One region of the Aquabacterium sp. TM01 genome, then DNA from elsewhere that is predicted to be linked to it. Evidence: predicted binding sites of a transcription regulator. Region 1 holds the regulator's gene; each other region holds the start of a gene.
The links. The regulator FNR, encoded in region 1, switches genes on or off when oxygen is low (the NO sensors DNR and NnrR bind a similar motif). The targets are predictions, from matches to a motif close to TTGATNNNNATCAA.

Region 1 (7,367 bases):
CACCTTGATCATCACAGGCGTGATGTCGAAACCGGTGCCATCCCCCTCGATGTAGGGAATGATGGGGTTGTTGGGAACATTCAGGGAGAAGTCCGGGTTCACCGTGATCTTCTGCCCGCCTTCGGGCACCTTGATGTGCTGATACATGATGTAGGTCTCCGCGTTTGGCGTTATCCGTGATTCCGGTGCCATGGATGTCGGCAACGGTCGATTTTGATTCTACTGCGCGCCCCCGTGCATCACATCAGGCGATAACACCAGGGTCATGCACACCATGCCTGCCATTGCGCCACCAGTTGGTGAGACACCGCCCAGGCAGCGATCAGGGCCAGGCTCAGGCCAGCAAGGCGAACGGCCCAGCGAGGGTCAATCAAGGTGGCCGGGGCCGGGGTGGCGCCCTGCCCCTTGGGCACTAAATGCGGGTCGGCCTCGTCTTGGGACTTGAACCACAGGATGGGCACCACCGCCACCGTGGCACCGGCCGTCTCGGGCGGACGCTGTGTGCGACGGCCCAGCCATTTCAGCAGCGCGGGGGCAGCCCAGACGCCGAAGGCACTGGGCACGGCAAAGGCCAGCATCACTGCGGCCCCACCCCAGGGCTCGGAGGCCAGCGCCGCCACCATCAGGGCGGCATACAGCAAGCCGCAAGGCATGACGCCCCAGGCCAAACCTGCAATCAAAGGCAATACGGGGCGAGAGGCTCGCAACCAACCTGGGGCGCCATCGCCCATCACTTTTTGACGCGCACGGTGGTAGGCCTGCTGCCCCCAGGCATTGACCTGGCGAGGCATGTGCCCCGTCCACAGCAACCACAGCCCGAGCAACACGGCTGCGAGCTGCAGCATCACCCAGATCGGCTGCAACATGCTGATCTGCTGGCCCCAGCGGGAGATCAGGCCCGCGCCCGTAGAGGCAACCAGCCCTAGGAGCATGTAGGCCAGGCAGCGCCCCACGAGCGCCAGCCCGGGCACGCCTCGTGGCAAGGCCGCCGCGCACGGCGCACCGCACATGGCGGCACAGTGCGCGATGCCTCCCAGGCCCATGAGAAAGGCGGTCAACATCAATCCGGTCAGCATGTCGGCTCCCGGTGCGCGCGTACAGACTCAGATGATGCGCGAGAAGCGCTCCAAGGTCTTGTCGGCCTGGATATAGCGGTCGAACACCATGGCCACTGCCCGCACAAAGTACCACCCCAGGGGCGTAACGCGCACACCGTCAGACTCCATTTGCACCAACCCCGACTCGACGAGTGGCTCCAGCAGGCGCAGTTCAGCCTCGAAGTATTGCCTGAAATTGATCAGGTAGGCGAGCTCGATGGATTCATAGTCGACACGCCCCTGGCACATCACGGCCATGATCACGGCACGGCGCACCAGGTCGTCGCGCGAAAGGGTCAGGCCGCGAACGATGGGTAATTCACCGCGACGCAGAGCGTCGTAATACTCGTCGAGCGTCTTGGCATTCTGGCAATAGTGGGCCCCGACCTTGCCAATGGCCGACACGCCCAGCGCGATCAGATCGCTGTCTGGATGGGTGCTGTAGCCCTGGAAGTTGCGATGTAGGCGACCTTGGCGCTTCGCCACGGCCAGACTGTCATGGTGCAAGGCGAAGTGGTCCATGCCGATGTAGTCATAACCTGCCTGACCAAAGGCCTCAATGGCGGTCGAGAGCATGCCGATCTTGTCTTCGGCCTTGGGCAGATCGGGAGCATGGATGCGCCGTTGGGGCTTGAACCGCTGAGGCAGGTGGGCGTAGGCGTACAAGGCAATGCGGTCGGGCTTCAGGGAGCTGACCTGTTGCATGGTGCGCTGAAAGCTCTCTGGGGTCTGCTTGGGCAGGCCATAGATCAGGTCCATGTTGATGGACATGAAGCCTTCCGCCCGTGCGGCTTGCATGAGTTCGGCCACTTGCTCGAACGGCTGAACGCGGTGGACGGCCTGCTGCACGTCGGGATCGAAATCCTGCACCCCAAAGCTCAGGCGGTTGAAACCCATCGCCGCCAGACGCTTGAGGCGGCCCGCGTCAATGGTGCGGGGGTCGATTTCGATGGCGTACTCGCCACCTTCCACAAAGCGAAAAGCCGTGCGCAGGGTGGCCATAAGCCCCCCCAGTTCGTCGTCATTCAGGAACGTGGGCGTGCCGCCGCCAAAATGCAATTGCGACAAGGGCTGCGGGGCTCCCAGCTGAGCGCTGACCAAATCGATTTCGGTTCGCAGGGCTTCCAGGTACTCCGTCGCCCGCTCGTGATGCTTGGTGATGACCTTGTTGCAGGCGCAGTAATAGCAAACCGACTCGCAAAAGGGAATGTGCACGTACACTGACAAAGGCGTCGCCGCACCGCCAATGACGCCGCCGCCTTCTGCGCGTTGCTGCAGTGCCTGGCGATAGTTAGCAGGCCCGTAAGCCTCCACAAACCGATCGGCCGTCGGGTAGGAGGTGTACCGCGGCCCGTTGACGTCCAAGCGCGACAGCATGTCGCGTGACACAACGGGCGTGTAGGGCAGTACGGAAATCAGGACAGGTTCACTCATGTGAGCCACTGTGCCAAACTCGCGGGCATCAGGGTTGATCTAACTCAATTTCTCAGCCGTCATTGCGGCAACAATCGGGCAGGCTTTGAGGTTACTCATGTTGAACAGTATTTTTCCGATCACCGACGTCAGCGGCACCAGCGCTTCCTCGAACCAGCCTCAAGGCCATCAGGGCGAGCAATCGGAGGCCACCACCTCCTGCGGCGGGGTCAAGTTGGACGCCTTCAAGGTGGCGTGCTCCAGCTGCAATCTGCGCGAGTTGTGTCTGCCCGTTGGCCTGACCCAACCTCAACTGAGCCACCTCGATTCGCTGGTGGCCACACGCCGCACGGTCAAGCGCGGAGATGCCCTCTTTCACACTGGCGATGCCTTCCGCTCGGTGTACGCCGTGCGCACTGGTTTTTTCAAGACGCGTGTGTCATCGGAAGACGGCCGCGATCAGGTGACCGGCTTCCAGATGGCCGGTGAACTGCTGGGGCTGGACGGCATCAGCACCGACCGGCACGCCTGCGACGCCATCGCCCTTGAAGACTCGCAGGTGTGCGTGATTCCTTACGGGCAACTGGAAGAGTTGTCGCGCGAGTTCTCCGACCTGCAGCACCAGTTTCACAAGATCATGAGTCGCGAAATTGTGCGCGACCATGGGGTGATGCTGTTGCTGGGGAGCATGCGCGCAGAAGAGCGCCTGGCGGCGTTCCTGCTCAACCTGACTCAGCGTCTTCATGCGCGCGGCTTTTCGGCCTCGGCCCTGGTGCTGCGCATGACGCGTGAAGAGATCGGCAGCTACCTGGGCTTGAAGCTCGAGACGGTCAGCCGTACGTTCTCCAAGTTCCAGGACGAAGGCCTGCTGGAGGTCAAGCAGCGCGACATCCGCATTACCAATGAAGCCGGTTTGCGCGCCTTGGTAAACAGCGTCAAAGGTTGAGGCCAGAGTGGCCCCAATGAAAAGCCCGCTGCGAGCGGGCTTTTTGCTGCACGCTTCAAACGTGCTGAGCGGTGCCGTGGCGTGAACGGCGCCGGCGGGAAGGCAGCGATTCAACGTGGGGCGGCTCGCCGCCCTGGTTAGACGCTGCCATCCACTGCGCGGCGGCGGCAGCCACTGCAATCAGCGCCCAGAAGACGAAAAAAGCCAAGCTGTAGACCGTGACAGATTCTGGGCGCCAGGCACCGAAACTCAGCGTGGACGGATCCAGCACACTGAAGACCAGCATTTCCAGAACACCGGCCACCACAAAGGACGGCCAGAGAACCTGACCTGCACGGAGCGCGTTACGTGTCATGCCCTTCTCCTTGATGAATGGGAGACAAGACACATGTTGCGCTCGCCTGCCCCATCCATCAGCAGAAGAAACCCTAGGCTGACAGCCAGAGGGGTTCAGCGCTCGGCAGGCGCGGTCGGTGTGGCGTCCTCGTTGGCATGATTGCGAGCCTTGGAAGCCGGGGCCTCCTTCTGTGTCGGGGTCGCGGAGGTGTCCAACACCGGATCGATGTTTTTCACCGCCACGCCGACCGTGAACAGCGAGGCAACCACGACCGCCGCAGGCCCGCCAATGACCATCCAGACGATGGGCAGGCGATACCAAGGCGGATTGTCCACGGGTGTCGAGGGGGTTTGTGTCGTGAGAGGCTGTGTCATGTCATTTCCAAAGATTGCAGGCATCAGCGAGGGACCAGGAAAGTGGTCTTCTCGCGGACATCGACTTGCGGGGCATCACCCTGGCGTAACTGCTCCACCAGAATGGTGACGCCTGTTGCACCCGTGCCCAGGCGCGCACCCACTTCAGGCGGGATGCGCACGGAGACCGGGACCCAACGGGCCTCAGCGGGGCCCAGAACGACGTTGTCGCCGCCCTGTACCTTGGCCTGGCTCAGTTGCTCCACGCCCACGCGGTAGCGCTGCACGCGCTCGCTGGCGTTCATCAACTGCACGCGGTAAACGTTCTCAATGTAGCCATCATCCACCACACGGGCCAGCGCGCCACGGTCACGAACGATGTCCACACGGAAGGGGGGGCGACTGAAAAGGCTGGTCACGAAAGCGGCCAACACCAGAATCAGGATGCTGGTGTACAGCAGCACCCGTGGCCGTTTGACACGCCCCCACATCTCGCTGTTCCCCCACCCCTTTTCCATCGCATTTTGGGTGGAATAACGGATCAGGCCGCGGGGCGTGCCCATTTTGTCCATCACGCTGTCGCAGGCGTCGATGCATGCAGCACACCCGATGCACTCGTATTGCAAGCCCTTACGGATGTCGATGCCCGTAGGGCAAACCTGGACACACAAGGTGCAATCAATGCAGTCGCCCTGCCCCATGGACTGGGCGTTGGCCTTGCGCGAACGGGCACCACGGGGTTCACCGCGCTTCTCGTCGTAGCTGATGATGAGCGTGTCGCGGTCGAACATGGCGCTCTGGAAGCGCGCATACGGACACATGTACTTGCAGACCTGCTCGCGCATGAAACCAGCGTTGCCATAGGTGGCAAACCCGTAAAACAGAATCCAGAAGGTTTCCCACGGCCCCAGGCCGAACGAGATCACCGATTGCCACAGCTCGCGAATCGGGGAGAAATAGCCCACGAAGGTGTAGCCGGTCCACAGCGCCAGAACAATCCATGCCGCGTGTTTGGCAGACTTGCGCGCCAACTTCTCCGCCGTCATGGGCGACTTGTCCATCTTCATGCGCTTGGCACGACTGCCTTCGATCTTGTTCTCCACCCACATGAACATTTCGGTGTAGACCGATTGTGGGCAGGCGTAACCGCACCACAAACGACCGGCCACGGTGGTGAAGAGAAAGAGTCCGTACGCCGAGATGACGAGCAAGGCGGTCAGATAGACCAGATCCTGCGGATACAGAACCAAGTTGAACAGATAGAAGCGACGCGTGCCCAGGTCAAACAGGACGGCCTGACGGTCGTTCCAGTACAGCCAGGGCGTGACGTAAAACACCAGTTGGGTCACCCAAACCATGACCCAGCGCCAGTTCGTGAACCAGCCGGTCACCTCGCGGGCGTAGACTTTCTCCGTCTTCTTGTAAAGAGAAACAATCTCCTCACGGCGCGCCGCTTTGGCTGCATCGGACGAGGCCGCTTCGGCCTTGATGGGAATCACGCGTGGGGACGCTTCGGTGTTCTTTTGTGGTTCGGTCATGGCGCAAATGAAAAAGCGGAGGGGCTGAGCCGGATACCCACCAAGGTATCATGCATCAACCACCTCCGCTTGAATTTACTGCGACTCTTGATGAGCATCAAGCTTGAAGGCCGATACCCATTCAGAGCGCACGTTGCTTACTTGGCCTGAGCCGTCTGTGTCGGGCGAGACAGACCCCAGACGTAGGCGGTCAACACCTTGATCTGGTCTTCGGTCAGACGAGCAGCCTGAGCAGGCATGACGTTGGTCTTGCCGTTGTTGATCATGCGCACGATGGCCTCTTCGCCCCAGCCATGCAGCCAGATCTTATCGGTCAGGTTGGGCGCGCCGAGTGCCTGCGTGCCCTTGCCGTCGGCCCCGTGGCAGGCAGCGCAAGCGGCCTTGAACTTGTCCTTGCCCAGTTCGGCCAGGATCGAGTTGTGACCACTGCCCGACAGGCTCAACACGTAGTTGGCAACCTGACGAACTTCCTCAGGACCACCGACGGCAGCAGCCATCGGAGGCATCATGCCGCGACGCCCCTGGTGCAGGGTTTCACTGATCTTCTCAGGCGAACCACCGTGCAGCCAGTCGTTGTCGGTCAGGTTGGGGAAGCCCTTGGAGCCCTTGGCGTCAGAGCCGTGGCAAGCCGCACAGTTGTTGAGGAACAGGCGCTCACCGATTGCTTGCGCTTTCGGATCACGAGCCAGGTCTTCGACCGCCGCTGGACGGAATCCCGCGTAGATCTTTTCCTCTTCAACCTTGGCCTTGGCAATCTCCGCTTCCAACTGGCCCTTGGAGGTCCAGTTCAGCGTGCCCTTGTTGTGGCCCAGGCCTGGATACAGCGCCAGGTAACCGACGGCAAACACCAGCGTGAAGATGAACAGGAACAGCCACCAGCGAGGCAGCGGGTTGTTCAATTCACGCAGGTCTTCGTCCCAGATGTGACCGGTGGTCTTGTCAACATTGCCTTGTGCGTCATACACGATCTTGTGTTTGGCGGCACCAATGAGCACGAATGCGCAATAGACCAAGCCGAACACAACGATCCCGATGACGTACCAGGACCATCCACTCGAAATGAAGTCGCTCATGTCTGAGCCTCCAATCAATCTTCTGCGAGAGGCAGGCGACCTGCCTCTTCAAACTGAGCCTTGTTGCGGCGCGAGAACGCCCACACAGCAATGCCCACGAAAACGCACAGACACACCACGGTGAAAATGCTTCTGGCAACAATGATGTCCATGTGCGTCGCTCCTTATTTGACTGCGGTACCGAGGACCTGCAGGTAAGAGATCACGGCTTCGAGTTCGGTCTTGCCTTTGACCTCTTCGTCAGCTGCCTTGATCTCGGCGTCCGTGTAAGGCACGCCCACCTTGCGCAGGGCTTCCATACGGGGCGCCACCTTCAGGCCGTCTTCCACTTTGGTTTGAGCCAACCAGGGGTAAGCCGGCATGTTGGACTCGGGCACCACGTCACGCGGGTTGTTCAGGTGAACGGCATGCCATTCGTCCGAGTACTTGCCGCCCACGCGGTGCAGGTCAGGACCGGTCCGCTTGGAACCCCACTGGAAGGGGTGGTCGTACACGAACTCACCGGCCATGGAGTAGTGACCATAGCGCAGGGTTTCGGCACGGAAGGGACGGATCATCTGCGAGTGGCAGTTGTAGCAGCCCTCGCGGATGTAAACGTCACGGCCAGCCA
Region 2 (7,367 bases), 1.9 Mb from region 1:
ATGGCCGACACGTCGGTCAGCGCGCTCATCACGCCCAGGGTGTCGATCTTCCAGGCGGCTTGCAGGGTCAGCAGGCGAGCCTGGTCGATGGCGACACGGCACTCGGCCAGGCGTTCGCGGTTGCCACCCAGGTCGATCAGAGGCTTGCGGAAGGCGGTGCGCTCCAGGCCGCGTTGGATCGCCAGTTCGAGCGATTTTTCGGCAGCGCCGATGCAGCGCATGCAGTGATGGATGCGGCCGGGGCCGAGGCGACCCTGGGCGATCTCGAAGCCCCGACCGGGGCCGGAGATGAAGTTGCCGATGGGCACGCGCACGTTGTGGAAGTGCACCTCGCCGTGGCCGTGGGGCTCGTCGTACTCGCCGAACACGGGCAGCATGCGCTTGATCTCGACGCCCGGGGTGTCCATGGGCACCAGCACCATGGAGTGCTGGTGGTGGCGGTCCTTGCTCTCGTCGGGCGTCAGGGCCATGAAGATGCCGATCTTGCAGCGCGGATCGCCCACGCCGGACGACCACCATTTCTTGCCGTTCAAGACGATGTGATCCCCGTCGATCACGGCGGTGGCGGCCATGTTGGTGGCGTCGGACGAGGCCACATCGGGCTCGGTCATGAAGAAGACGGAGCGGATCTCGCCGGCCAGCAGGGGCTTGAGCCATTTCTCCTTCTGCTCGGCGTTGCCGTACTTCCAGATCACCTCCATGTTGCCGGAGTCGGGCGCGTTGCAGTTGAAAATCTCTGGCGCCATCATGGAGCGGCCGGTCTGTTCGGCGCTGAAGGCGTAGTCGAGCACGCTCAGGCCGGCGCCCAGTTCGGCATCGGGCAGGAACAGGTTCCACAGGCCTTCTTCGCGGGCCTTGGCCTTGAGGGCCTCGACGCGCGGCGGGATCTGCCATTCGGTCCACTCGCCACCATGGCGGCGCTTGAGAATGCCGGACCAGTGCTCGGCCTCGATGGGCGCGATGTGGGTGTCGATGAAGGACCGCACACGTTGGGCGGTCTGGGCGGCGCGTTCACTGGGCTGGAAGTCCATGGACTGTGTCTCCTGAGGTCTGGGAAACGATGCTACGCCGCCCCAGGCTGTGCATCAAATGATGAATTTTCATCGCAAGTCATGCATTCAGCGCATGGCCTGGCAGGCGGCCTCGCCCACGCAGGTGCGCATCCAGCGGTGCACCGGGTCGCCTTCGCGGTCGGCGTGCCAGTACATCCAGATGCCCATGGGCGGGATGGGCGCCTGCAGTTCGCGCAGCACCAGCGGCAGACCGCGCGTCAGGCCTTCGGCGTAGGTGCGCGGCAAGGTCAGCAAGGCGCTGCTGTGGGCGACGACATTGGCGGCCGCAAAGTAATGCTGGCAGCGCAGGATGACCTCGCGCGGCCCCCGGCCCAGGCCCGCCCATACCGGTTGCAGCGGGTCGGGACGTTCGGGCTGCAGGGCCACCATCACGTGCTGGCAGGCAAAGTAGTCGTCCAGGCTGACGGGGCCGGCGGCCAATGGGTGGTCGACGTGCATCAGCACGGCCAGGGTCTCGTCGGCCAGGTGCTCGCCGCGGATGCGATCGCCCACCCGGCGCTGACGGTCGATCACCAGGTCCACCTCGCCCAGGGTGAGCGTGCGCTCCAGCGCGTCGCGGGGCACGCGCACGCTGGTCAGGTTCACGCGGGGGGCTTCCAGCGCCAGCCGCGCGATCAAAGGCGGCAAGGCGATGGCTTCGAGCACGTCGCGCATGCCTACGCGCAAGGTCATGTCCAGGGTAGCGGGCTCGAAGCTGTCGGCCTGGGCCATGAGGGATTGCAGGCCGCGCAGGTGGGCCTGCACCTCGCCGATCACGCGGCGCGTCAGCTCGGTGGGGACCATGCTGTTGCCCTGGCGCACGAACAAAGGATCGTCCCACAGGCGGCGCAGGCGGGCCAGCGCATGGCTGACCGCGGGCTGGCTCAGGTGCAGGTGGCGCGCCGCGCCCGAGATGCCGCCGTGCTCGTACACGGCGTCCATGACGCGAAAGAGGTTGAGATCGAGACGGGTGAAGGGGCTGGCCATGGGCGCCACCTTACACCGCCCCATCTTCTCGCTTGCCAGCCAGATGCCGGACTTTTTTGGTGCATCGCCACACCCGCAAGGCAGAACGGCGCGCGATAATGGCGCGATGGCCGATTTCATCGGCGCTTTGGAGCAATCACCTTGGACAGTCCCCATCGGTGACCGCCCACTCCAGCCACCTGGCCGCCCTCCCCGGATGAGGATGCGGCGTCGGGTGCGGCCCGTCGGGCTGCCTCAGGCAGCGTGCCGATGCGGGCCTCGCGGGAGGGGGCGGCAACCTTGACACCCCCTTTTCCCTCGACCTGTGAGCGTGCACGCCCTTGAGCGCCGTGCCGCCCCTGTGCTGGAGTACCCATGCTCAACGTGTTCACGCTGGCCAACGGCCGGCTGTTTCAGGAAGAAATCGACAGCCTCGACGGGCTGACCACCGCTCGTCCGGTCTGGGTCGACCTCGAAGACCCGTCACCGGAAGAAAAGAGCTGGATCGCCGTGAAGTTCGGCCTCGTGATCCCGGCCGACATCATCGACGAAGACCTGGAAGAATCGGCCCGTTTCTATGAAGAAGACGGTGCGATCCACATCCGTTCCGACTTTTTGATCGACGATGACGAAGCGCCGCGCAACGTCCGCGTGGCCTTCATCCTCCACGAGAACGTGCTGTTTTCGGTGCACCGCGAAGACCTGCCGGTGTTCCGCCTGCTGCGCATGCGCGCGCGCCGCATCCCCGCCCTGATCGAGGACGCCAAGGACGTGCTGCTCAAGCTGTACGACGCCGATGCCGAGTACTCGGCCGACACACTGGAAGGCATCTATGACGACCTGGAGAAGGTCAGCCGCCGGGTGCTGAAGGACGAGGTCAACGACCAGGCCGCCGGGGAAGCGCTGGCGGCGATTGCACGCCAGGAAGACTTGAATGGGCGCATCCGCCGCAATGTGATGGACACGCGCCGCGCGGTGAGCTTCATGATGCGCGCGCGCATGCTCAATGCCGACCAGTTCGAGGAGGCCCGCCAGATCCTGCGCGACATCGACTCGCTCGACAGCCACACGGCCTTCCTGTTCGACAAGATCAACTTCCTGATGGACGCCACGGTCGGTTTCATCAACATCAACCAGAACAAGATCATCAAGATCTTCTCGGTGGCCTCGGTGGCCTTGCTGCCGCCCACGCTGATTGCCAGCATCTACGGCATGAACTTCCAGTACATGCCCGAGCTGAGCCTGAAATGGGGCTATCCCCTGGCGCTGGGGCTCATGCTGCTGTCCATCGTGACGCCGTTCTGGTTCTTCCGTCGCAAAGGCTGGTTGAAGTAAGGTGCATCGGCTGGGACTGCCGCCCCTGCCCGCGGGCCTGTGGCGGGTGATGATGGGCACCGCCCTGGTGGTGCTGAGTTTCAGCCTGCTCAACCCGGTGCTGGCCGTGCGCCTGCAGACCGCGGGCGTCAGCAACACGGCCATCGGCGGTTTTGCCATGCTCTCGTTCCTGAGCGTGGCGCTGCTGATCCCGGTGGTGCCCCACCTGTTTGCCAAGGTGGGGGTGGGCCGGGCCTACCGCCTGGGCCTGGGTCTGGAGCTGATCGCCTGCCTGGGCTATCTGCTGACCGACAGCTACGCGCTGTGGTGCGCCTTGGGCCTGATGAGCGGGGTGGGTGCCGCGGCGGCCTGGAACGCCACCGAGGCGCTGATTGCGCACAACGTGCCGGCCACACACCGGGGGCGCCTGACCGGGTTTTACCAGGCCATTCTGGGCGCGGGCATGGCCATCGGCCCTTTCCTGCCGGGGCTGCTGGGCCTGGGCCCGCTGCAGGCCAATGGCGTGGCCGCCGCCGGCCTGGCGCTGGGCCTGAGCCTGACGCTGGTGCCGGCCGTGAGCCACCTGAAGGCCATGCACGAGGATCGCGAGCCCATGAGCCTGCTGGCCGCATGGCGCTTTCGGCCCGTTCTGGTGTGGGCCGCCGTGGTCGGCGGGGTGTTCGAGGTGGGGCTGGGCACCATCACCTCTGCCTATGGCTCCGAAATCGGACTGAACCTGGCCGCAGCCACCTCGATCGCCGGGGCGCTGGGCATGGGCAGCTTTGCGCTGCAGTACCCGCTGGGCTGGCTGGCCGACCATGTGGCTTCGCGCCGCCTGTTTGCCATCGGCTCGGGCGTGTTGGCGCTCAGCGGCGTGGCCTTTGCCTTCGCCACCCAGTGGCCCGCGCTGATCTGGGTGTGTGCCGCCTTGTGGGGCGCGGTGGGCGGAGCGCTCTACACCCTGAGCATGATCCGCGTGGCCCATGACTTTGCCGACTCCTCGGCGCTGGCGGGCACCTCCGCCATGATCGCCGGCTACACCGTGGGCGGCTCGCTGGGCCCGCTGGTGAGCGGCTGGGCCTTTGACCACGTCGGCGTGATGGGTCAAGGGGCCTGGCTCACCCTGCTGGCGATCAGCCTGCTGTGGCTGCAGGGGCGCTCAGCCCCTCAGGATTGACGACCCGCCGCGCCCGCCGCACGATCCGCTTAACGCGAACCATTCCGCACCGCCGACGCCACCGCCACCTCGCGGGTTTGAACCTAGGGTTTTCCTTGATCTGCCGCAATCATTTGCTAACTATACTGATCGTCAGCATGCTGATTATCAACGTCAGCGCAATGAGGAGTGCACATGAACGACAAGGTTTCGAATCTCCCCGTCCTGGTGGCGGGTGGTGGCATCGGCGGCCTGGCGGCCGCTTTGGCGCTGGTGCGCCAGGGTTTCCAGGTGCAGGTGTTCGAACAGGCACCTGAAATCGGCGAAATCGGCGCCGGCATTCAGCTCGGCCCCAACGCCTTCCACGCGCTCGACGCGCTGGGCGTGGGCGAGAAGGCCCGTTCGCGTGCCGTCTTCACCGACTACATGGTGATGCACGACGCCGTGGACGCCAAGCTGATCGGCAAGATCCCCACCGACGAGCACTTCCGCAAGCGCTTTGGCAACCCCTACGCCGTGATCCACCGCGTGGACATCCACCTGTCGCTGCTCGAAGGCGCCAAGGAGACCGGCCGCGTCGAGTTCTTCACCAACACCCGCATCGAACAGGTCGAGCAGGACGCCAACGGCGTCACCGTGACCGACCAGAACGGCAAGCAGTGGAAGGGCGTGGCCCTGATCGGTGCCGATGGCGTCAAGTCGGTGGTGCGCGCCAAGTACGTCAACGACCCGGCCCGCGTGACCGGACACGTGGTCTACCGTGCCGTGGTCGACAAGAGCGAGTTCCCCGACGATCTGAAGTGGAACGCCGCCAGCCTGTGGGCCGGCCCGAACTGCCACCTGGTGCACTACCCGTTGCGCGGCGGCGAGCAGTACAACATCGTCGTGACCTTCCACAGCCGTGAGCAGGAAGAGTGGGGCGTCAAGGACGGCAGCAAGGCCGAAGTGGAAAGCTACTTCCAGGGCATCGATCCCAAGGCCCGTCAGCTGATTGAGCTGCCCAAGACCTGGAAGCGCTGGGCCACCGCCGACCGCGAACCCATCCCGCAGTGGACCTTTGGCCGCGCCACCTTGCTGGGCGACGCTGCGCACCCCACCACGCAGTACATGGCCCAAGGCGCCTGCATGGCTCTGGAAGATGCCGTCACGCTGGGCGAGGCCCTGCGCGTGCACAACCAGGACTGGGACGCCGCCTTGGACCACTACCAGCGCTCGCGTATCCCGCGCACCGGCCGCATCGTGCTGTCGGGCCGCGAGATGGGCCGCTTGTACCACGCCAAGGGGGTGGAACGCCTGATCCGCAATGACCTGTGGAAGGGCCGCACGCCCGAGCGTTTCTACGACGCCATCGAGTGGCTGTACGGCTGGAATGTCACCAACTGCCTGGCCCAGGACTGAACTTCACAAGGATCCCTCATGCAAAGCCATGATCGTTTTGACACCCTGGGCCGCCTGGAAGACCTGCCCCAGGACTACCGCGACACCCTGACCCAGCAGAACCTGGTGCCCCTGTGGCCCAGTCTGCGCGCCGTGTTGCCGCCCGAAGTGCCGGCCCGCAAGACCCAGCCGACCCACTGGCCGTATGCCACGCTGCGCCCCCTGCTGATCCAGGCCGGCGAGCTGACCCCGATTGAAAAGGCCGAGCGCCGCGTGCTCGTGCTGGCCAACCCCGGCCACGGTCTGGAAAAGATGCAGGCCAGCGCCGCCATGTACCTGGGCATGCAGTTGCTGCTGCCCGGTGAACTGGCTCCGGCCCACCGCCACACCCCCAATGCGATCCGCATGGTCGTGGAAGGCGAAGGCGCCTGGACCCTGGTCGATGGCGAAAAGTGCCCGATGAGCCGCGGGGACCTGATCCTCACCCCCACCGGCCTGTGGCACGAGCACGGCCACGACGGCGATCAGCCCGTCGTGTGGCTGGACGTGCTGGACCTGCCCCTGGTCTACTACACGGAAACGTCCTACCACCTGGAAGGCCCGAGCCAGTCCGTCAAGCAAGGTGAAGGCGTCAAGGCCTTCGGCCGTGGCGGCGTGGCCCCCACCACCGTGTTCGAGCGCAGCCACAAGGCTTACCCGATGCTGCGTTACCCCTGGGCCGACGCCCGCGCCGCGCTGGTGTCGATCGCCGACAACGAGCCCGAGGCCGAGTGCGTGCAGGTCACCTACGTGAACCCGGTCACCGGCGACGATGTGCAGAACATCCTGGGCTTCTACGCCCTGATGCTGCGCCCCGGCCAGAGCCTGCGCCTGCCGGCGCGCTCGCCCGCACAGGTCTTCCACCAGATCGAAGGCAGCGCCGACGTGCAGATCGAAGCCACTTCGTTCACACTGGCCGAAGCCGACACCTGCTGCGCCCCGGGCTACACCGCGGTGACCTTGAAGAACCGCTCCGCCAGCGAGCCGGCCTTCCTCTTCGTGGCCGACGAAGCCCCGCTGCACCGCAAGCTGGGCGTGTACGAAAACCGCGGCTGAAACGACACCCGTTTCGCCACCTGAACCACCGGGCCGGGGTCGCTGCACAGCCACCCCGGTCCATGCATGAAAGGCACACCATGACCCAATACCTGTTCAACCCGCCCGCCGTTCAGTCCCTGCCCATCCGCGGCAAACAAGAGCAATTCCCGATCAACCGCCTGTTCTTCGTCGGCCGCAACTACCATGCGCACGCCGTCGAAATGGGCCGCCCGGTCGACAAGTCGGTCGAGCGCCCCTTCTACTTCACCAAGTCGCGCGACACCCTCGTGCTGAGCGGTGCCACCGTGGCCTACCCGCCCGAAACCAAGAACTACCACTTCGAGATGGAACTGGTCGTCGCCATCGGCGCCGAAGGCTTCCGCGTCTCGCAAGCAGATGCTCACAAGGTCATCTACGGCTACGCC
Region 3 (7,367 bases), 820 kb from region 1:
CTGATGCGCCGCATCATGCAGGTGGTGGTCAACCAGCTGGACCGCCGTCTGGAGGTGGGCGAGTTGACCTACGCGCAGTGGGCGCCGCTGTACCTGATCCAGCGCATGGAGCAGCCCACGCTGGCCACTTTGGCGCGCGAGTTGCGCACCGACCCGGGTGCGATGACGCGCACGCTCGACCGGCTGGAGGCCAAGGGCCTGTGCCGCCGCGAGCGCTCGACCGAAGACCGCCGCGTGATGCACCTGTCGCTCACGCCCGAGGGCGAAGCTGCCACTGCGCCGGTGCCGCAGTTGCTGTGCGAGATTTCGAATGAGCTGTTGAGCGGCTTCAGCCACGAGGAGTGGCAGACCTTCATGGGCCTGTTGCGCCGCGTGGCCGGCAATGCGGAGGCGCTGCAGGCGCAGGCGCCACTGCATGTGGTCAGCTCGGGTTGCGACACCCGCCCAGATACCCCCCCAGTCAAGCGGCATCGTCAGCCGGGAGAACCTTCATGAGCAGTACCGATTCCGCATCCCCCGTGGCGGCGCCGCCGGCCCGTCGCAAGAAAGCCTTGCGCGCCATCGCCATCGCGGTGGTGCTGGGCAGTGTGGCCTATGGCGCCTACTACGGCTTGTTTGCCAGCCACTACGAACACACCGACAACGCCTATGTGCAGGCCAACATCGTGCAACTGACACCGCAGGTGGGTGGCACGGTGTTGAGCATTGGCGCCGACGATACCGACCGTGTGCAGGCCGGGCAGGTGCTCGTCAAGCTCGATGCGGCGGATGCCCAGGTGGCCCTGGACCAGGCCGAGGCGCAGCTGGCGCAGACCGTGCGCGAGGTGCGCACGCTGTTTGCCAACAACGCCACCTTGTCGGCCCAGATTGCCTTGCGCGAGGCCGAGCTGGGCAAGGCGCGCAATGACGTGGTTCGTGCGCAAGACGACGTGAAGCGCCGCGAGCCCTTGTGGGCCAGTCGCGCCATTGGCAAGGAAGAGTACGACCACGCCACCTCGCAACTGGCCTCGGCCCGCAGTGCGGTGGCGGCAGCCGAGTCGGCGTTGGCAGCAGCCCGCCAGCAACTCAGTGCCAACCAAACCTTGACCGAGGGCACCTCGGTGGCCGCCCACCCGAATGTGGCGCGTGCCGCCTCGCGGGTGCGGGAGGCTTACCTGGCCGTGCAGCGCGTGACGCTGCGCTCGCCGGTGGATGGCTATGTGGCCAAGCGCAGTGTGCAACTGGGCCAGCGTGTGCAGGCCGGCTCGCCCATGATGTCGGTGGTGACGCTGGACCAGGCCTGGGTGGACGCCAACTTCAAGGAAAGCCAGTTGCAGCGTCTGCGCATGGGACAAGCCGCCACGCTGACGGCCGATGTGTACGGCCGAAAGGTGGTGTACCACGGCACCGTGGTGGGCCTGGGGGCGGGCACGGGCGCTGCGTTTTCGCTGTTGCCGGCGCAAAACGCCACGGGCAACTGGATCAAGGTGGTGCAGCGCGTGCCGGTGCGCGTGGCGCTGAAGCCCGAAGAAGTGAAGGCGCACCCCTTGCGCGTGGGCTTGTCGATGGAAGTGGAAGTGGATGTGAGCCAGCAAGATGGCCCGGTGTTGGCCCAGGCGCCTCGCGCCGGGGCGGTACGCAGCACCACCGTGTTTGACAACCTGCAAGCCGATGCCGATGCACGTGTGAGCCGCATCATCGCGGCCCATCTGGGCCAGCAGGGGGGCGTGCGCGCTGGCCCGCACGGCGTGTGAGCATGGCACAGCCCGGCTCGGCCGCGTCACCGCTGGCGCACCCTCCGCTCACGGGCCGGTCCTTGGCCCTGGGCACGCTGGCCTTGTCGCTGGCCACCTTCATGAACGTGCTGGACTCGTCGATTGCGAACGTGTCCTTGCCGGCCATTGCCGGTGATCTGGGGGTGAGCCCTGCGCAGGGCACCTGGGTCATCACCAGCTTCGGGGTGGCCAACGCCATCTCGGTGCCGCTGACGGGGTGGCTCACGCAGCGATTCGGGGCGGTGCGCCTGTTCACGGCCAGTGTGCTCTTGTTTGTGCTGGCCTCATGGCTGTGCGGCTTTGCGCCGTCGCTGGAATGGCTGATTGCGTTTCGGGTGCTGCAGGGGCTGGTGGCGGGGCCGATGATCCCGTTGTCGCAGACCTTGTTGTTGCAGAGCTACCCGCCGGCCAAGGCGGGCACGGCACTGGCCTTGTGGGCGATGACCACACTGGTGGCGCCGGTGACTGGGCCCTTGTTGGGTGGCTGGATCACGGACAACGTGTCCTGGCCCTGGATTTTTTACATCAACGTGCCGGTGGGCTTGGGTGCGGCGCTGGTGACCTGGCGCATCTATGCCAAGCGTGACACCCCCACGCGCAAGCTGCCCATCGACACGGTGGGGCTGGCTTTGCTGGTGCTGTGGGTGGGCGCGCTGCAGATCATGCTCGACAAGGGCAAGGAGCTGGAGTGGTTCGAGAGTGGCCAGATCGTCATCCTCGGCCTGGTGGCTTTGGTGAGCTTTGTGGTCTTCCTGGTCTGGGAGCTGACCACCGAGCACCCGGTGGTGGAACTGCGCCTGTTTGCCACGCGCAACTTCGCGGTGGGAGCGCTGGCCCTGTCGGTGGGCTACGGCCTGTTCTTTGGCAATGTGGTGCTGTTGCCGCTGTGGTTGCAGCAGTACATGGGCTACACCGCCTCGGCCGCCGGCATGGCGATTGCGCCGGTGGGCGTGCTGGCCATCCTGCTGTCCCCCCTGGTGGGCAAGAATGTGGCGCGGGTCGATCCGCGCAAGATGGCCACCGTGTCCTTCCTGGTGTTTGCGGTGGTGCTGTGGATGCGTTCGCGCTTCAACACCCTGGCTGACTTCGACACCATCATGGTGCCCACCATCTTGCAGGGTGCCGCGTTGGCCTTCTTCTTCATTCCCTTGAGTGCCATCACGCTGTCGGGGCTGTCACCGGAGCGCATCCCGTCGGCGTCGGGCTTGAGCAACTTTGCGCGCATCACGGCCGGGGCCATGGGCACCTCGCTGGTGACCACCCTGTGGGATGACCGCGCCACCATGCACCATGCCCACCTGACCGAGCATGTGACGCGCACCGACCCCGGTGCGATGGACGCGTTCACGACCTTGATGAACAGCGGCATGAGCTTTGAGCAGGCCGCCCTGCAGATCACGAGGCTGATCGATCAGCAGGCCTTCACGCGCTCGGCCAACGATGTGTTCCTGGCGTCGGCGGTGTTGTTCGTGGCCTTGATTCCAATGGTGTGGCTGGCACGTCGGCCGAGCCCGCGTGCCGCAGGCGCGGCCACCGATGCGGGCGGGGCGCACTGACCCAAGCAAAAGACGCCCGGAAAGGGCGTCTTCAGAGACCACGCGGCAGGGCGTGATCGGGGGCCGGAGCGGGCCGGGGCAGCCCGAGGGGGTCAGACGCCAGGCACGGTGTAGTTGGCGTCGGTCATCAGGTCGATGCCGCACGACAGGCCTTCAACCCAGTCGATGAACTCCTTGACGGCAGGGCCGGCCAGCGGGGCACCGTGCTGCGGCACGATCATGTGGATGTCCATCTGGCGCGCCATGCGGGCCCAGAAGCGCAGGATCTTGCCCGAGACCATGTAGCGGCGGTGGAACGCTTCCATGCCGTTGGGCAGGGGCGAGAGCGAGGTGATGTAGTCCGAGGCCTTGTTCTTGCCCAGGAAGTTCACGCCCAGGTCACCCGAGAACAGGATCTTGCTGATCGGGTCGTAGAACTGGAAGTTGCCTTCGGCGTGCATGAAGTGCGCCGGCACCGCGATCAGCTTGCAGTCGCCAATGGAGATGTGCATGCCCGGGTCAGGGATGCCGACCACGCGGCCCAGCGTTTTGCCGGGTTTGCAGAAGTGGGGCACGAAGCGCTCCCACAGGGTCGACACATACAGCTTGGCATCGGGGGTGGCCGTCATCCAGCGGTCGAGCGAGGCGATGATGTCCGGGTCGGCGTGCGAGGCGATGATGGCCGACAGGCGCGAGGGCGGGAAGTACTTGGTCATGCCCAGGTACAGCTCGCTGTAGGCGAGGTTGCCGCCCGGGTCAATGATGGCGCCGGTGTCGTCGTTGACGATCAGAAACTGGTTGGCTTGAACAGCCTCTCCACCCTCCATGCTGAGGTCGGAAAACATCAGGCACACGTGGCCCTTGTGACGGAATAGTTCGTGAGGCATGTTGGATCTCGATCAAGTTGAACCAGAGTAGGGCGATCTTGCGCCATCAGGCTTAACTCAGGTCAAATCCAATGGAATTGACCGGAATCATGAATCCAAGGTGTTGCGTGGGGGATGCAACGGTTCAGGTGCGCGCCAACAGGTGGTGGCGGATGGCGGGCAAAGGGTCGCCCGCATCACAGGCCACCACATGGCGCAGGGGCATGCTGCGCAGCCAGGTGATCTGGCGCTTGGCCAGCTGGCGGGTGGCAGCAATGCCCTTGTCCATCACCTCGCGCAGCACGGCGGGCTGGTCGAGGTCCAAGCCCGCATCCAGCGCCTCCCACACCTGGCGGTAACCCACACAGCGAATCGACGGCAGGCCCACATGTAGATCGGGACGCTGGCGCAGGCGCTTGACCTCGTCGATGAAGCCAGCGGCCATCATCTGCTCGAATCGCAGCGCGATGCGCTGGTGCAGCCAGGCGCGGTCGGTGGGCTCCAGCGACACCAGGATGGCATCGTGCACCGGGGCCTGCGCGCTGCTGCGGGTGTGGAAGGCCGACAGCGGGCGGCCGCTGCTGTGCCACACCTCCAGCGCACGCTGGATGCGCTGCGTGTCGCCCGGGGCCAGGCGGGCGGCGGTGACCGGGTCCACCTGGGCGAGGTCGGCGTGCAGGGCCGCGCTGCCGCGTGCGGCCATCTGGGCATCGAGCACGGCGCGGATCACCGGGTCGGCGGGGGGCAGCTCGTCCAGACCCTCCAGCAGGGCCTTGATGTAGAGCATGGTGCCGCCCACCAGCAGCGGGGTGCGCCCGCGTGCCCGAATTTCGCCGATCAGGCGGTGCGTGTCTTGCACAAAGCGGGCGGCGCTGTAGCTCTCGGTGGGATCGAGGATGTCGATGAGGTGGTGGGGCACCTGGGCGAGTTCGTCGGCTGTGGGCTTGGCGGTGCCAATGTCCATACTGCGGTAGATCAGGGCCGAATCGACGCTGATGATTTCCAGATCGACCTCGCGGGCCAGCGCCAGGGCCGCGGCGGTTTTGCCGCAGGCGGTGGGGCCGGCCAGGATCCAGGTGGGGGGCTGCGGGTTCAGCTCAGGGCTCATGCGTCTCTCCGGGGCAGGCCGTCACGTTGCACGCGCCGCAGCGCCACCCAGGCGGTGCACACGCCGCCCAGGCCCATGCCCAGCGTCATGGGGTAGAGGGTGCCGGCCCAGCCGGGCAGCGAGGTCCACCACGACAGCACCGCGCCCACCCCAAAGGCCATGCTGGCCAGCACGAAGCCGGACAGGGCCGACGCGGCACCCGCCTGCTTGGGGAAGGCGGCGACCACGCCGGTCTGCCCGCAGGGCTGGTGGATGCCGTGGCCGATGGCATAGAGCCACATGCCGGGCAGCAAGGCCACCGGATGCACGCGCCATCCCAGGCTGAACTGCGCCACGGCTACCAGTGCGATGGCCAGCCCGCCTGAGAAGGAGAGCCAACCGCCGATGCGGATGGTGCGGATCAGCCCGATGCGGTGCAGGGCGCGGCGGCACACGAAGGTGCCCCCCAGGTAGGCCAGCGACAAGGAGGCCATGATGACGCCATAGACGGTGCGGCTGGTTTGCAGCACGTCGATGAAGGCGAAGGCCGACAGCGCCAGGTACACATACAGCCCGCCATAGGTGGACGAGGTGAGCAGGGTGTGGGCACGGAAGGTGGGGTGTTTGGAGATCTGCCACCACTGGCTCACCAGCTTGAGCCAGGGCTGAGGGAGCTGGCGCCGGTGCGCTGGCAGGGTCTCGGGCAGCTTGCGCCAGATGAACAGCAGGATCAGGCTGGAGAACAGCAACATCAGGCCCATGGTGGCCCGCCAGCCGCCCAGCGTGGCCGCGATGGCGCCCACGACCGGACCCAGCAAGGCCAGAACCCCGAGCAGGCCCATGCCCTTGGTCATCACCTTGGCGCCTTCTTCGGGGGGGTACAGGTCGCGGATCATGGCGCGACCACACACCACCGCCGCCGACAGGCTGGCGCCCTGGGCGATGCGCGCCAGCAGCACCACCGTCAGGTCGGGTGCAAAAGCGGCGGCGGCGCTGGCCAGCACATACAAGCCCAGCCCCCAGCGCAGCACGGGCTGGCGTCCCACGCGGTCGGCCACCGGGCCCCACACCAGTTGCCCGATGCCAAAGGCCATGATCAGCACCGACAGGGTCCACTGCACCTGGGGCGAGGTCAGTGACAGGGCGCGCTGCATTTCCGGCAGGGCCGGCAGGTACATGTCGGTGCTCAGCGGTTGCAGGCCCGTCAACAGGCCCACGGCCATCACGGCCACCCAGGCCGGCACCGAGGGGGTGCCGCGGGTGTCAGGATCAGAAGCGCTCATCAGGTCTCAGGAAACGCCATTGGCCGACGGGCAATTTGCCCAGGGTGACGCTGCCCATGCGCACGCGCTTGAGGCCCACCACTTTGAGGCCGACTTGCTCGCACATGCGGCGGATCTGGCGCTTGCGGCCTTCGCGCAGCACGAAGCGCAGTTGCTGCTCGTTCTGCCAGGACACCTGGGCATGGCGCAGTTGGCGACCGTCCAGCTCCAGGCCGAAGCGCAGGCGTTCGATGGCTTCGGGCGGCACCACGGCCGAGACGTTCTCGGCACCGGGCTCGGGCATGTACTCCACGCGCACCAGGTATTCCTTCTCCACGCCGGAGTCTTCACCGATCAGGTGTTTGGCGATGCGCCCGTCTTGCGAGAGCACCAGCATGCCGGTGGAGTCGATGTCGAGGCGGCCGCAGGGGGCCAGGTGCTTGAGGTGACCGCGCGTCAGCTTGATCGGCATGCGGTCATCGGCCCAGCGGTTCTCGGGCGTGATCAGGACGACGGCAGGCTCATAGCCATCTTCGGCCTGGCCGCTGACGTAGCCGATGGGCTTGTGCAGCAAGATGGTGACGCGTTCGGCCTGCTGCGTGCGGGCCAGCGGGTCGATGGTGACCTCGACGTCAGGGGGGACGCGGGTGCCGAGTTCGGCCACCACTTCGCCATTGACGCGCACCCAGCCGTGTTCGATCCACTCGTCGGCTTCGCGGCGCGAGGCCAGGCCCCGTTCGCTCATCAGCTTGGACAGGCGCACGCGGCCGTCGTGATCAACCTCGGCGGCGGCAGCGGGCGCTTGGGCGCGTGCGGGCTGAGTCGGACGCGTGTCAGGGCGTGCGTCAGGGTGGCGCGGGCGA
Region 4 (7,367 bases), 1.5 Mb from region 1:
GGATGCGTGCTGCAGGTGGAGGGACGGATTTGGGGTCTGTTGACCCTCGCGTCTCTGGAGCGCGGGCGATTCAGCGACGCGCATCTCGCGCTGTTGCAGTCGTTTGCCAACCTCGCGTCGGCCACAGTGGGGGCGGTGATGCGCATCAACCGATTGGCGACGCTGTTGCAGACCGAGCGCACCCGTGCGGAGTCCTACAAACGTGCAGCCGGGCAACCCGAGCGCGAACTGATCGGACAGAGTGCCGCCTTCAAGCAGTTGCTCAAGGAGATTGCCCTGGTCGGGCCCAGTGAGCTGACGGTGTTGATCACGGGCGAGACGGGTGTGGGCAAGGAGTTGGTCGCCCAAGCCTTGCATGCCCGATCTGGCCGAGCGGATCGCCCCTTGATCAGCTTGAACTGTGCTGCCTTGCCTGACACGCTGGTGGAGAGCGAGCTATTTGGGCACGTGCGCGGCGCATTCACCGGGGCCGTCAGTGAGCGTCAGGGCAAGTTCGAACTGGCCGATGGGGGCACCCTGTTCCTCGACGAGATCGGCGAACTGCCGTTGGCCGCTCAGGCCAAGTTGCTGCGTGTGCTGCAAAGTGGACAGCTACAACGTTTGGGGTCAGACCGTGAGCATCGGGCTGACGTGCGCCTGATTGTGGCGACGAACCGTGACCTGGCTGCCGAGGTGCGCGCAGGTCGTTTGCGAGCGGACATCTACCATCGGCTCAGCGTCTACCCCTTGGCAGTGCCCGCCTTGAGAGAGCGTGGACGGGACATCCTCTTGCTCAGCGGTTTCTTTTTGGAGGAGAACCGCGTGCGCCTGCACCTTGGCGGGTTGCGACTTGACCCCGATGCGCAGGCCGCCTTGCTTGCCTACGACTGGCCCGGCAATGTGCGTGAGCTGGAACACCTGATCGGGCGAAGCGTGTTGCGTGCCCTGGGTCGCCATCCGACACGACCGCGCATTCTGACCTTGACCGCCGAGGACATGGGACTGCAGGAAGGCGGGACCCCGTCGACGAGCGTGTCCAGCCTACCGTCTCATGCAGCGATGCCGGGCGCCGTCTCATCCACCCCCGCCCCGCAGTTGGGGCTGAGGCAGGCGGTGGAGGCATTCGAGCGAGATCTGGTGCAGGCCACGTTGGTTCAGCATGCGCACAACTGGGCCAGTGCAGCGAGGGCCCTGCAGATGGACCGGGCCAACCTGACACGTCTGGCCAAACGCCACGGTCTTTACGACAAGCGGGCGCAGCGCGCGCGGCACTCAAGTTGAGCCGTGCGCGCCGTGGGCGCTCCCGCAGCGACGGGTTTGCCGCCACGCAAGCACGCCCAGCGCCAGGGACATCAGCACCAAGCCGATGCCCGTGTGACGCTGGTCATCGATCAGGTAGTTCACGCACAAGCGTGCGGGCGTATCCCAATACAGCATGCCTGCGGTCGCGCTCATCCAGGCCAGGTTACCGATGAAGAACCACAGCACCTCAGGTGCCATCCGCTGCCAACTGTGACAGAGCCACCCGCCCACCCACCACCAACTGAGGTACTTGGTCGCCGCCATCCACGGAGACATGAGGGTGGCATCAAGGGCCAGGGGCAGCATCCAGAAAATGGCAACGCAACTGGTGGCGGTGGCACCGAGCCACCCATGGGGATCCAGCCATGTCAGGACGCGCACGGGACCTGCACCCCATGGCGTCACCCGCATGGAGCGCCAGGCAAGCCACCCTGAAGCGAGCAACATGGGGAACTCCAGCAGCATGTGCAGGGACATCCGGCTTTCCACCAGATGCCGAACCGTGGGCCAGCACAGCGCCAGCGGTGCGACGAGCATCAGGCTGCCTCCCACACCCCGCACGCCTTGTGCCCACCGGTTCCCGCCCGTCACAACGCGCCCCCCTTGGCACCGCTCGCGAAGCGGTAAGCGGCATTCAAGGCATCGCGCCACTGCCCCGGCTCATACAGGCCAAGCAGACGCCCATGAGCGTTCAGCACATGGATGGCACCGTTGTGCACGAAGCCATCCTGGCCGTCGGGTATCACCACCACGCCCAAGGACCGCAACAAGGCCGTCGCATCGTCCTGCGACGCGGGAACGCCTACTTGCCACCATTGTGGATCGGCATGCATCTGCGCCGCGTACGTACTCAGGCCAGGCACGTCGTCCCCAGCCACATCAAAGGACATCGACACCAATCGCACCCGTTTCGATGAGGGGTCCGTCGATGCTCGCAGGGCGCTTTGCATTTGCTGAAACTCGCTACCCAGGGCGCGGCAGACCGTGGGGCAGCGCGTGTAGATGAAGTCCACCAGATAGATGCGAGCGTTCGCATCCGAGCGGACGTGTGGCCATGGCCAAGATGGCGTGAACCCCTTCACGCTCACCTTTTGAGCCTGCATGGCCCCCTCAGCAATCTGTTGCTGCCGCCAGTCTTCAAATGTCCAGACGGTCAAACCCCGCGTCAGGCGCCAGACACCGCAGGTGAACAGCATCAGCAACACCAGGCAGAGGAGCCCACTGTGGCGTCTACGTTGGTCAACGCCTGCGGCGTGGGAGGGCCCGCTTGCAAGGAGGCTCATGGCGCAAGCTTCAGCTGATTCAGCTCCGCCTCACCGTGATAGGCCTCGGTGCGAGTGGCCGTGGCTTTGCGAACACGCGCCACGACATCGACGCCGATGGGCGCGGCCTGGTTGCCCCAACTCTTGCGAATATGGGTCAGGACGGCAGACATCTCGGCATCGGACAGTTGTGCCGCAAAACTGGGCATGACGCCTGAGTAGACCTTACCCTTGACCGTCAGCTGCCCCTGGATGCCGTGCAGCACGGCGGCGGCCAGGGTTTGACTGTCTCCCCGGACCCACTCCGAGCCGGCCAAAGGCGGGAATACGCCAGGCAGGCCTGCACCGCTCGCCTGATGGCACGCTGCGCATCGCGCACTGAAGATGCCGCCGCCATCGATGCTCCCGGCGGCATCGCCAGACGGCCCTTGCAGCTCGGCAACCGTGCGGCCGTCGCCCCATTCTGGCGGCGCATTGATGGTGGTGCGCCACAGGTACACGATGCCGAACAGCAGCAGCGCGATCACCAAAGCAGCCACGTACCATGGCAAGGCCCCGTCGTTCTCGTGAGGCTCCTCATGCTCGCGTTGTTGAGGTGAGGACGGTGGAAGCTGGTTCATGGCTGGGCTCCCTTCTGAGCCACAGTGGGAGAGACGGGATAGCTGCGATCGAGCGACTGCAAGTAGCGCACGAGGTCCAGCGCCTCGGGTCGCGCCACAACCACCTTGCCGGGCGGACTTTGTCCTGGGGGGAGTTGCACCTGAACATCGCCCGCGGCAACTTGATCGCTGGTCTTGAGTTCAAACAAGAACGGGTAGCTGGGCATGATGCTGCCCGGCACGTATGCGCGAGGCTGATACAGATGCCCCAGATGCCACTGTTCGCTGGGCTGGCGCACCCCGATGTTCATCAGATCCGGGCCTGTGCGCATGGTGCCCAGCAGGTGTGGGCGGTCATAGACGTAATCTGCCGCTACGGTGGCGCGGCCCCAGCCGCGGGCCAGATCGGGCCCGAAGCCCTGGGCACGCGGCTGCTGGGTGTGGCAATAGACGCATCCGTTGGCAATGTAGACGTCCCTGCCGCGCAACTGGGCGCTGGTGTAGGGCTTGAGCCCCTCGGCAGGCGCGATGTTTCGCACTTGAAGATAAGGCACCACCACCAAGGCACTCGTCGACAGGCTGAGCATGACCATGGCCCCTGTCAGCAGCTTGAACTCGCTTTTCATCGTGCCCCTCCTTTGTTCCACTGAACCGAGAGGACGGCAGCCCCCTGTCGCTGCGGACCGCGTTGAAGCACCAGGGAGATGAAATGCCATGCGAACACCAGATGGCTGAGCACCATGAGCCCCCCCCCTACGCTGCGGCCACGCAGATAAGGCAAGGTGATGGCCACCGACGCCATGAACGGCTGCTTGGCATCCAACATGGCCAACCCTTGCAGCCAGCCGCCCACCGTCAGACTGAGGAAGTAGATGGCAATGCCAATGAAGGCCAACCAGAAATGCGCCGAGATCAGCCGTGGATACGGCCACTCACGCGTGGTGACGCGTGGCAGCACGAAGTACATCGCCCCAAAGAAGACGAAGCTGACGAAACCATACAAGCCCAGGTGCGCATGCCCCACGGTGTAATGGGTGAAGTGCGTCACGGCGTTCATGCTGCGCAAGGCCTCAAACGAGCCTTGGATGGAGCTGGCCGTGTACATCAGCCCCCCCACCCCAATGAAGCGCAAGGTGGGTGAGTGGCGCAAGGCACCCAGATGTCCTTGCAGTGTCTGGTACTGGTTCACCGTGAAGGCGAGCACGGGAATGATCATCATCATGCTCTGGACGATCGACAGGGTGACCATCCACTGTGGAACCGGGCCGCCAATCAGATGGTGCCCACCGACCTGTCCATAGAAGAACGCCAGCCCCCAAAAGCCTAACAAGGACAGGTTGTAGGACTGGATCGGACGGCCGATCACCTTGGGCAGGAAGTAGTAGACCGACGCCAGTGCCAAAGGGGTGTAGAACAGCCCCAGCACGTTGTGGCCGAACCACCAGTTCACGGCGGCTTGTTGCACACCCTGGTGCAGCCCCGGAATCTTGGCGACGATGAACAAGACCGGCAACCAGAACAGCGCACAGGCCATGTACCAGACCGAAACATACAGATGCGCCACGCGTCGGTTCACCAAGGTGTAGATCAAAGGCATGGCCATCAAGGCGCCGCCTGCGGCGAACAGCATGTCGATCTGCCAGGGAATCTCCAGCCATTCCATGCCATCACTGATGCCCACAGCGACGCTGCCCAGCCCGGCGATCAGGGCGGCGTTCCACAGCATGGCGCCAACCAGCGCGTAACGCGCCCCCATGAGGGGCCGATTCAGCAAGCGTGGAATCACGAACATGGCGATGCCCAAGCCCGCCATGGGCGCCCACCCATAGGCCACGGCATTGAGATGCAAGGTGCGGATGCGCCCAAATGTCAGCCACGCTTGCTGCGTCAGCCAATCGGGTTCATGCAGTTTGACCGAGGCGGTCAGGCCAGCCGCAGAGGCGACCAGCAACCAGACCACGGCGCAACAAAAGAGCAACAGCACCAGGGGCGCCGTTGAGGCATCGGCCTGCGCCCGATCACGCAACGCCTGCGCATCCGCGTGCGATGCCGTCTGCCCCTTGACCGCGTTCATCGCTGACTGCAACTGCCCCTGCTGCTCAAGCGAGGCGGCGGGCTCCTCGACTTGACCGATCTCGCCAGAGGCAAAGATGATTTCTGCACCGCTGGCGCGACGGTCAAACAAGCCGTGGCTTTGCGACCAGATGAAAACCAGGAGCGCGACAAACGACAACACAAACGCCGACAAAAGTATGAAAGCCGTATCCACAGCAAAGAGCCCTCAGAGCCATAACCAAGACAAATGAACCACGCTGCTTCAGCGCAACTCGCGTGCCAACGGACTCTTGATGTGAATCAATAACTTACCTTTGATGGCGTCACAATGACTCCGATGAAAATGGAGTCGTTGTGACGCGCAGCATGTCAATACGACTCTATGCTCTGATGGCGTTGCTGGCTGAGAAGCTCGTCTAGAATGTTCAAGCCGGTCTGTATCTCCTGCGCCGTGCTGTTGAGCCGAGGCATGAAGCGCAAGCAGTGCGGCCGCGCGGCGTTCACCAGCAAGCCCTGTGCGCGGCAAGCCTGCACCACCTCGCCGGCGTTGTCGCTGCCCAGTTCCAGCGCCCACAACAAGCCGGCGCCTCGCACCTCGCCCAAGCCGTGCTGCCGCGACAGTTGCAGCAGCCCGTCTTGCAACTGCAGGCCCCGCTCACGCACCTGTGTCAGAAACTCCGGCTGTCCGCGCCGATCCAAATCTGAGCCACCGTGCCGATCCAATATTGAGCCAGGTCTGGTAGCCGACCAAAGGGTCGGTCAGCTGTGGATAAGTGTAGAGCCTGGCCTTGGTTTTGAGTCTTCCGGCCGGCTTGGTTGAACATCAAGGGGGAAGCCGCGCAGCGGCTTCCCCCTTCGCTTTGAGCTTCAGGCCTTGCCCTCTGCTGCAGCCTGCATCCGATACTGCTCTCGTGCCTTGATGCGCCTCTTGGCCGTGCTGGAGCTGTGCAGGAACCGATGTGACTCGTTGCCCGTCTCCAGGATGTGGCAGTGATGCGTGAGCCGGTCCAGCAGTGCCGTTGTCATCTTGGCGCACGCCCTGCAGCTCCACTTTGAGCTGCAGCACCTTGACGTTTTTGGTGGATGACCCGACGAGCTTGAGCGAGGGCCTGTTCGATGAGGTGACCATGGCTCACATGGTGCCGATGGTCTGGGGGGCTCATGCCGCCTGGCGTTGCTCTGCCGTGGCCTGTTGCGGTGGGCACAGCCGCCCACTCATCATGAGTCTGATTTGGTTCAGTCGCAGAGTTTTGAACGCGCGCACTACCTGCAGCCTTGTTGTTGAATCACGAGCAAAACTGAGCCAGGCGTCACGTCCAAAACTGAGCCACTAGGTTGACGAAGAAATGGACTGCTCGGATGTGGATAAGTCTACTGTCTGGTCTGCTCCTTTGGGTGTTTTGATGCGGTTGGACTTGCTGGCGGCCGGTTGTGCCGTCGAGTGCCTGAATCGCCAGCTCTGATTGCCGGTCTCGACGATGTGGCAGTGATGGGTGAGCCGGTCCAGTAGCGCCGTGGTCATCTTGGCGTCGCCAAACACGCTGGCCCACTCCGAGAACGACAGGTTGGTGGTGACGACCACGCTGGTGCGCTCATAGAGCTTGGACAGCAGGTGGAACAGCAAGGCGCCACCGGCCTGACTGAAGGGTAGATAGCCCATCTCGTCGAGGATGACGAGATCGACGTACATGAGCCGATGCGCCAGTTGCCCGGCCTTGCCCAGTGCTTTCTCGGACTCCAGCATGTTGACCAGCTCCACTGTGGAGAAGAAGCGCACCCGCTTGCCATGTGCACGGATGGCGTGAATGCCAAGGCTGGTGGCCAGGTGAGTCTTGCCGGTACCCGGTCCACCCACGAACACCACGTTGTGGGCTGAGTCGATGAACTTGAGCTCGTGGAGCTGGCGCACCAGCGCCTCATCCACCTGGGCCTGCTCGAAGGCAAAGCCAGCCAGGTCGCGGTGATGGGGAAATCGGGCAGCGCGCATCTGATAGGCCATGGAGCGCACTTCCCGGTGCGCTCCCTCGGCCTTGATGAGCTGATGCAGCAAGGCTTCATGGTCGAGCGACTTGAGCCGCGCGATACCCAGCAGTTCAGGCCAGGCACTGGCCATACCGTGCAGGCTCAAGCCCTTGAGGCCAGCGGCGATGTCATTGGACATGGTCACCCT

Region 2: the regulator FNR is predicted to act here: its motif matches at 4,605-4,618, upstream of AC3WW4_RS00295 (3-hydroxybenzoate 6-monooxygenase).
Region 3: the regulator FNR is predicted to act here: its motif matches at 4,229-4,242, upstream of AC3WW4_RS12730 (oxygen-binding di-iron domain-containing protein).
Region 4: the regulator FNR is predicted to act here: its motif matches at 5,488-5,501, upstream of AC3WW4_RS16175 (cbb3-type cytochrome c oxidase subunit I).

The regions. Positions count from the first base shown of each region.
Region 1 covers NZ_AP046529.1:1,967,354-1,974,720, reverse strand. The annotation lists gene icd (NADP-dependent isocitrate dehydrogenase) at 1-147, opposite strand, end outside; gene AC3WW4_RS09035 (sulfite exporter TauE/SafE family protein) at 264-1,076, opposite strand; gene hemN (oxygen-independent coproporphyrinogen III oxidase) at 1,104-2,531, opposite strand; gene fnr (fumarate/nitrate reduction transcriptional regulator Fnr) at 2,629-3,456, shown strand; gene AC3WW4_RS09020 (hypothetical protein) at 3,512-3,811, opposite strand; gene AC3WW4_RS09015 (nitrogen fixation protein FixH) at 3,907-4,167, opposite strand; gene ccoG (cytochrome c oxidase accessory protein CcoG) at 4,191-5,684, opposite strand; gene ccoP (cytochrome-c oxidase, cbb3-type subunit III) at 5,822-6,757, opposite strand; gene AC3WW4_RS09000 (cbb3-type cytochrome oxidase subunit 3) at 6,772-6,909, opposite strand; gene ccoO (cytochrome-c oxidase, cbb3-type subunit II) at 6,922-7,367, opposite strand, start outside.
Region 2 covers NZ_AP046529.1:17,995-25,361, forward strand. The annotation lists gene AC3WW4_RS00275 (acyl-CoA dehydrogenase family protein) at 1-1,031, opposite strand, end outside; gene AC3WW4_RS00280 (LysR family transcriptional regulator) at 1,119-2,039, opposite strand; gene corA (magnesium/cobalt transporter CorA) at 2,394-3,353, shown strand; gene AC3WW4_RS00290 (MFS transporter) at 3,355-4,509, shown strand; gene AC3WW4_RS00295 (3-hydroxybenzoate 6-monooxygenase) at 4,684-5,886, shown strand; gene AC3WW4_RS00300 (cupin domain-containing protein) at 5,905-6,960, shown strand; gene AC3WW4_RS00305 (fumarylacetoacetate hydrolase family protein) at 7,041-7,367, shown strand, end outside.
Region 3 covers NZ_AP046529.1:2,785,419-2,792,785, reverse strand. The annotation lists gene AC3WW4_RS12745 (MarR family winged helix-turn-helix transcriptional regulator) at 1-495, shown strand, start outside; gene AC3WW4_RS12740 (EmrA/EmrK family multidrug efflux transporter periplasmic adaptor subunit) at 492-1,733, shown strand; gene AC3WW4_RS12735 (DHA2 family efflux MFS transporter permease subunit) at 1,736-3,310, shown strand; gene AC3WW4_RS12730 (oxygen-binding di-iron domain-containing protein) at 3,403-4,176, opposite strand; gene miaA (tRNA (adenosine(37)-N6)-dimethylallyltransferase MiaA) at 4,301-5,263, opposite strand; gene AC3WW4_RS12720 (multidrug effflux MFS transporter) at 5,260-6,525, opposite strand; gene AC3WW4_RS12715 (pseudouridine synthase) at 6,512-7,367, opposite strand, start outside.
Region 4 covers NZ_AP046529.1:3,492,011-3,499,377, forward strand. The annotation lists gene norR (nitric oxide reductase transcriptional regulator NorR) at 1-1,260, shown strand, start outside; gene AC3WW4_RS16155 (hypothetical protein) at 1,252-1,818, opposite strand; gene AC3WW4_RS16160 (SCO family protein) at 1,869-2,477, opposite strand; gene AC3WW4_RS16165 (c-type cytochrome) at 2,561-3,163, opposite strand; gene AC3WW4_RS16170 (cbb3-type cytochrome c oxidase subunit II) at 3,160-3,768, opposite strand; gene AC3WW4_RS16175 (cbb3-type cytochrome c oxidase subunit I) at 3,765-5,411, opposite strand; gene AC3WW4_RS16180 (aminotransferase class III-fold pyridoxal phosphate-dependent enzyme) at 5,567-5,896, opposite strand; partial or broken gene AC3WW4_RS16185 (ATP-binding protein) at 6,065-6,229, opposite strand; gene istB (IS21-like element helper ATPase IstB) at 6,528-7,358, opposite strand; gene istA (IS21-like element ISPa65 family transposase) at 7,348-7,367, opposite strand, start outside.